One region of the Nonomuraea sp. IBHARD001 genome, then DNA from elsewhere that is predicted to be linked to it. Evidence: riboswitches for the same ligand, from Rfam matches in the RefSeq annotation. Region 1 holds a riboswitch; the other holds the start of a gene.
What was found. Region 1 has a riboswitch for cobalamin ahead of cobN (cobaltochelatase subunit CobN). Riboswitches for the same ligand answer to the same signal wherever they lie in the genome.

Region 2: another riboswitch for cobalamin. It lies ahead of metE (5-methyltetrahydropteroyltriglutamate--homocysteine S-methyltransferase); the one in region 1 lies ahead of cobN (cobaltochelatase subunit CobN).

Annotation. Positions count from the first base shown of each region.
Region 1 covers NZ_JBWBBW010000002.1:4,039,726-4,043,928, reverse strand. The annotation lists gene ACTWNK_RS20470 (precorrin-8X methylmutase) at 1-389, opposite strand, end outside; gene cobG (precorrin-3B synthase) at 386-1,582, opposite strand; cobalamin riboswitch at 1,603-1,793, shown strand; gene cobN (cobaltochelatase subunit CobN) at 1,831-4,203, shown strand, end outside.
Region 2 covers NZ_JBWBBW010000002.1:3,486,067-3,490,269, reverse strand. The annotation lists gene ACTWNK_RS18090 ((2Fe-2S)-binding protein) at 1-318, shown strand, start outside; gene ACTWNK_RS18085 (hypothetical protein) at 315-677, shown strand; gene cobF (precorrin-6A synthase (deacetylating)) at 710-1,468, opposite strand; cobalamin riboswitch at 1,586-1,797, shown strand; gene metE (5-methyltetrahydropteroyltriglutamate--homocysteine S-methyltransferase) at 1,930-4,203, shown strand, end outside.

The sequences.
Region 1 (4,203 bases):
ACCGCGCCGTCGAGCCGGTCGGCCCACAGCTCGACGGCCGCCGCGCTGCGGGTCGTGCCCAGCCGCTGGGCCAGAGCGGGCACGCGGGGGTCGCCGAGCAGGCAGAGCACCTCGTTGCCCGCCGGCAGCCTGCGACGGGTGACGCCGGAGGCCACCATGGTCGCGTCGCACAGCACCGGCGCGCCGGCCAGCAGCGCCGTACGGGCCGAGGCGACCACGCGCGGGCTGTGGCCGATGTCGGCGGGCAGATCGGTCATGCCGCACGCGTGGATCATGCGCACGGCGACCCTGGCGACGTCGGCGGGCAGGCCCGACAGGTCGGCCTCGGCCCTGATGGTGGCGAAGGACTGCCGGTAGATCTCCGCGCCGTCGCGGATGTAGTCGCTCACATGTCCCCTGCGTGCTGTGTACGGTAGCCGTCCGCTGTGGCGACGAAGTCGGCCGCTGTCTCGCGTGGCCGTCCGCAACGTCGCTCGCATCCCGACCAGTGCACGGGGAGATTAGCGCCCTTTGCCGGACCCGGCGGCATCACCCCCTGCCCTGCCGCCCAGCGCTCGGCGTCGGCCCGTACGTCGGCGAGCGACTTGGCGCATCCCGGGAGCCCGGTGCACGCGCTCACCCCGGCCAGCGGATGCGCCGCATCGGTGATCAGCCCGGCCGCCGCCAGTTCCCCGATCAGCTCCGCCGCACGCCCCGCCTCCTGGTCGGGCACGACGACCGTACGCCACGGGGTGACGATCAGCCCTCCGGCCTGCGCGGACACGGCCGCCAGCAGCTCGGCCCGCGCCGCCGTCAGCCGCCCCAGAGGCGCACCGGCCACCACCGCCACCCGTCCGTCGGGCTGGACGACGCCTCCGACGGCTGGCGGCGTCCCGTCCCCTCCGGGCGCCCGGCCCACCCCCGCGACGCCGCCCAGCCGTACGGCGCAGCGCGAGGGGCCCTCCTGCAGCTCGGCCAGCCGCCAGGCCGCCGAGCCCTGCGCCTCGCGCTCGTCGAGGAAGGCGTGCGCCGCCGCGACCAGCACGGAGGGCACGAGGGCGGCGGGCGCCCGCAGGCCGCTGTCGGCCCCGGCCAGCAGGACGGCCGCCTCGTCCGCCGCGACGGCCACGGCCGTGACGTCGGCACGCAACGCCCGCACGTCGCCCGAACCGTCGTCCAGCGCGAACAGGAACCGCCCGGGCAGCGAGGCCAGCCGAGGCGTCGAGCACACCCGCTCGTCCAGCTCACGCACCGCCTCCCGCACATCCAGCAGGGTGTGCGAGGAGCGCCCGCTCAGCGGCGAGGCGACGATGTTGCGCACGCGCTCGTGGGTGGCCGAAGGCAGCAGTCCGGCCCGGGCGAGCAGGCCGGCCAGCAGCGGAAGGCCGGTCGCGTCCAGCCCTCTGACCTGGATGTTGCCCCGTGAGGTGAGTTCGAGCACGCCGGAGCCGAGCCGGGCGGCGCCGTCCGCGAGGTCGTGCAGCCCGCTCGCGGTGATCGCGCCTCCCGGCAGCCGTACGCGGGCCAGCAGGCCGTCGGCGGCGGCGTGCGCCGACAGCGCACCGGGACAGGCGTCACGTCGTGATCGTCCGGTTTCAGCCACGTTGAGGATGGTAACGCCAGTTTTCTGGGCCGGATCTGTGTGCCATGCTGAGCGCAGGCGACGGCGCAGAAGGAAGCCGGTGAGAAACCGGCGCGGTCCCGCCACTGTAACCGGGGAGCAAGCCCCACCGCAGGCCACGGTCCGGCGACGGACGGGAAGGCCAGGGGTGAGCGCCGATCCGGGAGCCAGGAGACTTCTGCCGTCGTGACACCCACGACCGGGGCGCGGACCCCGAGGGAGGACCTTTCGTGCGTCCCGAGCACCCCACCGTCCTGCTGCTTTCCACCTCGGACACCGACCTGCTGAGCGCACGCGCCAGCGCCGCCGCCTACCGGCTGGGCAACCCGGCCAGGCTCACGGCCGACGACCTGCCGCCCCTGCTCGACGGCGTCGATCTGGTGGTCGTGCGCATCCTCGGCGGCAGGAGAGCCTGGGAGGACGGGCTCGACGCCCTGCTCGCGGGCCCCAGGCCGGTCGTGGTGCTCGGCGGCGAGCAGGCGCCGGACGCCGAGCTCATGGAGCTGTCCACGGTGAGCGGCGGTGTCTGCGCCGAGGCGCACGCCTATCTCGCGCACGGCGGACCGGCCAACCTGGGCGAGCTGCACGCCTTCCTGTCCGACACCGTGCTGCTGACCGGGCACGGTTTCGCCGCCCCCGAGCCCACCCCCTCATGGGGACCGCTGCCGCGCACCGCCGCCGCGACCGACGGCCCCGTCATCGGCGTCCTGTACTACCGCGCGCACCACGTGGCCGGGAACACCGCCTTCGTCGAGACGCTCTGCCAGGCCGTCGAGGCCTCAGGCGGGCGGGCGCTGCCGGTGTTCTGCTCCTCGCTGCGGACGGCCGAGCCCGAGCTGCTGGAGGTGCTGCGCCAGGCCGACGCCCTGGTGGTGACCGTCCTGGCCGCCGGAGGGTCCAAGCCCGCCTCGGCCGGAGCCGGGGGCGACGACGCCGCCTGGGACGTGGGCGCGCTCGCCGGGCTCGACGTGCCGATCCTGCAAGGCCTGTGCCTGACGACCAGCCGCGAGGCGTGGGAGGCCAACGACGACGGCCTGTCCCCGCTGGACGCCGCCTCGCAGGTGGCCATCCCCGAGTTCGACGGGCGCATCATCACCGTGCCCTTCTCCTTCAAGGAGATCGACGAGGACGGGCTGACCGTCTACGTGGCCGACGAGGAGCGCGCCGCCAGGGTCGCGGGCATCGCCGTACGGCACGGGCTGCTGCGGCACGTGGCTCCCGGCGACAAGCGGATCGCGGTGATGCTGTCGGCCTACCCGACCAAGCACTCCAGGATCGGCAACGCGGTCGGGCTGGACACCCCGGCCAGTGTGGTCAAGCTGCTGGCCGTGCTCCAGCAGGAGGGCTACGACCTGGGCGAGGGCTTCCCCGGCGTGGCGGACGCCGACGGCGACGCGCTGATCCACGCGCTGATCGCGGCGGGCGGCCAGGACGCCGACTGGCTGACCGAGGAGCAGCTCGCGGGCAATCCCGTGCGCATCCCCGGCGCCCGCTACGCCGAGTACTTCGGCACGCTGCCCGCCGCGCTGCGCGAAGGCGTCGAGGAGCACTGGGGCCCCGCGCCCGGCGAGCTGTTCACGCACGAGGGCGACATCGTGCTCGCGGCGCTGCGCGCGGGCAACGTCGTGGTCATGGTGCAGCCGCCGCGCGGTTTCGGCGAGAACCCGATCGCCATCTACCACGACCCGGACCTGCCGCCCAGCCATCACTACCTGGCCGCCTACCGCTGGCTGGCCGACGACTTCGGCGCGCACGCCGTCGTGCACGTCGGCAAGCACGGCAACCTGGAGTGGCTGCCGGGCAAGTCGGCGGGCCTGTCGGCCGCCTGCGGGCCGGACGCCGCGCTCGGGGACGTGCCGCTGATCTACCCCTTCCTGGTCAACGACCCCGGCGAGGGCACCCAGGCCAAGCGCAGGGCGCACGCGGTGCTCGTCGACCACATGGTGCCGCCGATGGCCCGCGCCGAGACCTACGGCGACATCGCCCGCCTGGAGCAGCTGCTGGACGAGCACGCCTCGATCGCGGCGATGGACCCGGCCAAGCTGCCCGCGATCAGGGCGCAGATCTGGACGCTCATCCAGGCGGCCAAGCTCGACCACGACCTCGGGCTGGCCGACCGGCCGCACGACACCGAGTTCGACGACTTCCTGCTGCACGTCGACGGCTGGCTGTGCGAGGTGAAGGACGCCCAGATCCGCGACGGCCTGCACGTGCTGGGCGCGGCCCCGCAGGGCGCCACTCGGGTCGACCTGGTGCTGGCGATGCTGCGGGCCAGGCAGATGTGGGCCGGTCAGGAGTCGCTGCCCGGACTGCGCGAGGCGCTCGGCCTGGCCGAGGACGGCTCGGCCGGGCGGGTGAGCGTCGACGAGGCCGAGGCGAAGGCCCGTGCGCTCGTCCAGGCCATGGAGGACTCCGGCTGGTCGAAGGCCGCCTCCGGCGAGGTCACCGCGCGGGTGCTCGGCGGGCCCGACGCGCTGGTGACGAGCATCCTGGAGTTCGCCTCGGCCGAGGTCGTGCCCAGGCTGGCCCGCACGACCGACGAGCTCACCCATCTGACCCACGCGCTGGCCGGAGGCTACGTGCCCGCCGGGCCGAGCGGCTCG
Region 2 (4,203 bases), 550 kb from region 1:
GGCGTGGTGAAGATCTCGCCCGGCCTGCTGTGGGGCAATGCGGCGTCGGCGCTTGCGGGAGCCGTACGCGCCCTGGTGCTGGCCAGGCCGGGGCTCGGCGGGCGGGCCACGGCGCTCGGGCGTGAGCTGCTCGGGCTGGGCGTGCTGCGCGGGGGCGGCGAGCTGATCCAGCCGGTGCCCGGAGCGCCCTTCTTCGTCAGGCGCACGTGCTGCCTGTACTACCGGCTGCCCGGCGGCGGGATGTGCGGCGACTGCGCGCTGATCGACCCGCCGACCCGCAGCGCCCAATGGCGCCCCTCCCCCGAAGGACGACGATGAGCGGCCTGACCGTCTGCAGGGACTGCTGCTGCGGCAGCACACGCAAGGTGCCCGCGCTCGACCACGACGAACAGGTGCGCCTGCTGTCGGAGATCGCCGAGGTACGCCTCAGCGAGTGCCTGGACGTGTGCGAGCAGGCCAATGTGGTCGTCGTACGGCCCTCGCCCGAGGGCAGGGCGGCGGGCGGCAGGCCGGTGTGGCTCGGCCTGGTCAACCATCCGGGCGCGGCCGGCGACATCGCCGCCTGGATCGAGGCGGGCGGTCCCGGCCTGGCCCCCATGCCCGACATCCTCGGCCTGCACGCCTTCACCCCGCCACGCCGGGTCAGACCGCAACGCGGGACCCTGCCCCTGGCGTGAGGAGGAGGGGCAAGCGCCCGGCGGGCAAGCCCCTACGCGCCGGGCGTCACGCGTCGCAGCAGGTACGTGTCCATGATCCACCCCTTGCGCTCGCGTGCGGCGGCGCGCAACTCCTTGATGCGTTCGGCCACCTCGGGCACCGGTCCCGAGACGAGGATCTCGTCGGGCGTGCCGAGGTAGGCCCCCCAGTAGATGTGGTACTCCTCGCCCAGCCCGGCGAAGGCGCAGTGCGCGTCGAGCATGACCGCCACGTCGTCGGCGTCAGGCCCCTCGGCGGCCAGGCGGCGGCCGGTAGTGATGTGCACGGGCTTGGCGACACTGGTCAGGCTGGTGCGGTGCGCGGCGGTCAGCGCCGACACGCTCGTGATGCCCGCGACCACCTCGTACTCGAAGGCGACCTCCCCCTTGGCCAGCACCTCCTCGATCCCGGCCAGCGTGCTGTCGTAGAGCCCGGGATCGCCCCACACCAGGATCGCCCCGACCTGGCCGTCGCCCAGCTCCTCGCGGACGAACGCCTCGTACAGCCCGGCCCGCCGCGAGCGCCACCGCTCGACCGCCTCGGTGTAGGCGGGCGTGGTCCGGTCGCGTTCCGGATCGGCCGCCTCGACCACACGGTACGGCGGGCGGGCATGCGTCTCGATCATCGTCCGGCGCAGGTCGAGCAGGTCGTGCTTGGCCTCGCCCTTGCCCAGGACGAAGAACACGTCGGCCGAGGCGATGGCCTCGACCGCCCGCAGGGTGAGGTGGCCGGGGTCCCCGGCGCCGATGCCGATGATGAGGATTCGCTTCACCCGGCACAGTCTGCCCTCCCGCCCATCGAGGTAGTGATCGGGCTCCCGGCTTTCCGCCCTCCCGCCGATCCGGGCGGTGATCGGGGCTCCCGGCTTTGCGCTCGGGCCGGGGCGGCCTATGGTGGTGCGTGCAGTCGGTTCGCCCTGCCAGCCGGGCAGGCGCGTCGCAAGAGGGAACCCGGTGTGAATCCGGGACTGCCCCGCAGCGGTGAGTGGGAACGACCGCCGTCACATGCACTGGATCCGCACGCGGATCAGGGAAGCGACGGCCACTAGGCACGAGCAGCACGCCCACGAGTCCGAAGACCTGCCACTGCCCGTGCGCGTCCGCGCGCGGCGACGTCGATGGCCTCGTGGGCGGGCCGGCTGACCCGGTCGGCGGCGTCGCACGCCGCCTCGCGGTCGTGCCTTCGCGTCCCGGGACCCGTCGGGGTCACCCGTGACTCGCGAAGGAGAGTTTCGTGACCGACACCGCTGCTTCCCCCGGCTCACTGGCCACCGTGTACGGCCATCCGCGCCAGGGCCCCGACCGTGAGCTCAAGAAGGCCGTCGAGGGCTACTGGGCCGGCCGGGTGAGCGCCGCCGAACTGCATGCCACCTCGGCCGTGCTGCGCCGCGACACCTGGCGGCGCCTGGCCGACGCCGGGCTCGCCGAACTGCCCACCGGCGACTTCTCCCTGTACGACCACGTGCTGGACACCACCGTCATGGTCGGCGCCGTGCCCGAGCGCCACCGCGCGGCCGTGGCGGCCGACCCACTGGACGGGTACTTCGCCATGGCCAGGGGCACGCAGGAGGTCGCGCCGCTGGAGATGACGAAGTGGTTCGACACCAACTACCACTACCTGGTGCCCGAGCTCGGGCCTGACACCGTGTTCACGGCCGATCCGGCCAAGCAGGTCGCCGAGCTGCGCGAGGCCGTCGCGCAGGGGCACGCGGCCAGGCCGGTCCTGGTCGGGCCCGTCACCTACCTGCTGCTGGCCAAGGCCGCGCCCGGCGTCGACCCCGGATTCGACCCGCTGTCGCTGCTGGAGCGGCTGCTGCCCGTCTATGCCGAGGTGCTCGCCGCACTGCGGGCCGAGGGAGCCGCCTGGGTGCAGCTCGACGAGCCCGCGCTGGTGCAGGACCGGCCGCGCGAGGTGCTCGACGCGGTCGCCTCCGCCTACGCGCGGCTCGGCTCGCTCACCGACCGGCCGCAGATCGTCGTCGCGAGCTACTTCGACCGGCTGGGCGAGGCGCTGCCGGTGCTGGCCGCCGCGCCCGTCGAGGGGCTGGCGATCGACTTCACCGGGCCCGCCGCCGCCAACCTGGAGGACCTGACGGCGCTCGGCGGCCTGCCGGGCAAGCGGCTGATCGCGGGTGTGGTCGACGGGCGCAATGTGTGGATCAACGACCTGGACCAGTCGCTGAGCACCCTGGCCGCACTGCTGGGCCAGGCCGAGCGCCTGGACGTGTCCGCGTCCTGCTCGCTGCTGCACGTGCCGGTCGACGCCGCCGCCGAGACGGAGATCGATCCCGAGATCGCCGCCTGGCTGGCGTTCGCCGCGCAGAAGAGCGCCGAGGTGGTCACGCTGACCAGGGCGCTGACCGAGGGGCCGGACGCGATCGCGCAGTCGTTCGCGGCCAACAGGGCGGCCCGTGCCGCACGCGCCTCCTCCGCGCTCACCCGCGACCCCGCCGTACGCGCGCGGGCCGAGGCCGTGACCGAGGCCGACACGCGTCGCGCGACGCCGTACGAGAAGCGGGCCGGGGCGCAGCGGGAGCGGCTGGGGCTGCCGCCGCTGCCGACGACGACCATCGGGTCCTTCCCGCAGACCGCCGAGCTGCGTACGGCACGGGCCGACCTGCGGGCCGGGCGCATCGGCGAGACGGACTACGACGAGCGGATCGCGGCCGAGATCAGGCAGGTGCTCGCCTTCCAGGAGGCGGCCGGGCTCGACGTCCTGGTGCACGGCGAGCCGGAGCGCAACGACATGGTCCAGTACTTCGCCGAGCAGCTCACCGGCTATGTGGCCACGCTGAACGGCTGGGTGCAGTCCTACGGCACCAGGTACGTACGGCCGCCGATCCTGGCGGGCGACGTGTCCAGGCCGGAGCCGATGACGCTGCGCTGGACGACCTACGCGCAGTCGCAGACCGACAGGCCGGTCAAGGGCATGCTGACCGGGCCGGTGACGATGCTGGCGTGGTCGTTCGTCCGCGACGACCAGCCGCTGGGCGAGACCGCCAGGCAGGTCGCGCTGGCGCTGCGCGACGAGGTGGCCGACCTGGAGGCGGCGGGCACGGCCGTCATCCAGGTGGACGAGCCCGCCCTGCGCGAGACGCTCCCGCTGCGCGCCTCCGGCAGGGCCGCCTACCTGGCCTGGGCGACCGAGGCGTTCCGCCTGGCCACGGCCTCGGTCGCGGAGGACACGCAGATCCACACGCACATGTGCTACGCGGAGTTCGGCGAGATCCTGGGCGCGATCGACGACCTCGACGCCGACGTGATCAGCCTGGAGGCGGCCCGTTCGCACATGCAGGTGGCGCACGAGCTGGCCGGGGCCGGGTACCCGCGTGAGGTCGGCCCCGGCGTCTACGACATCCACTCGCCGCGCGTGCCCGGCGTGCAGGAGGTCGCCTCGCTGCTGCGCGAGGGGCTGGCCGCGATCCCGATCGACCGGCTGTGGGGCAATCCGGACTGCGGCCTGAAGACGCGCGGCTGGGCCGAGACCCGGGCCTCGCTGGAGAGCCTG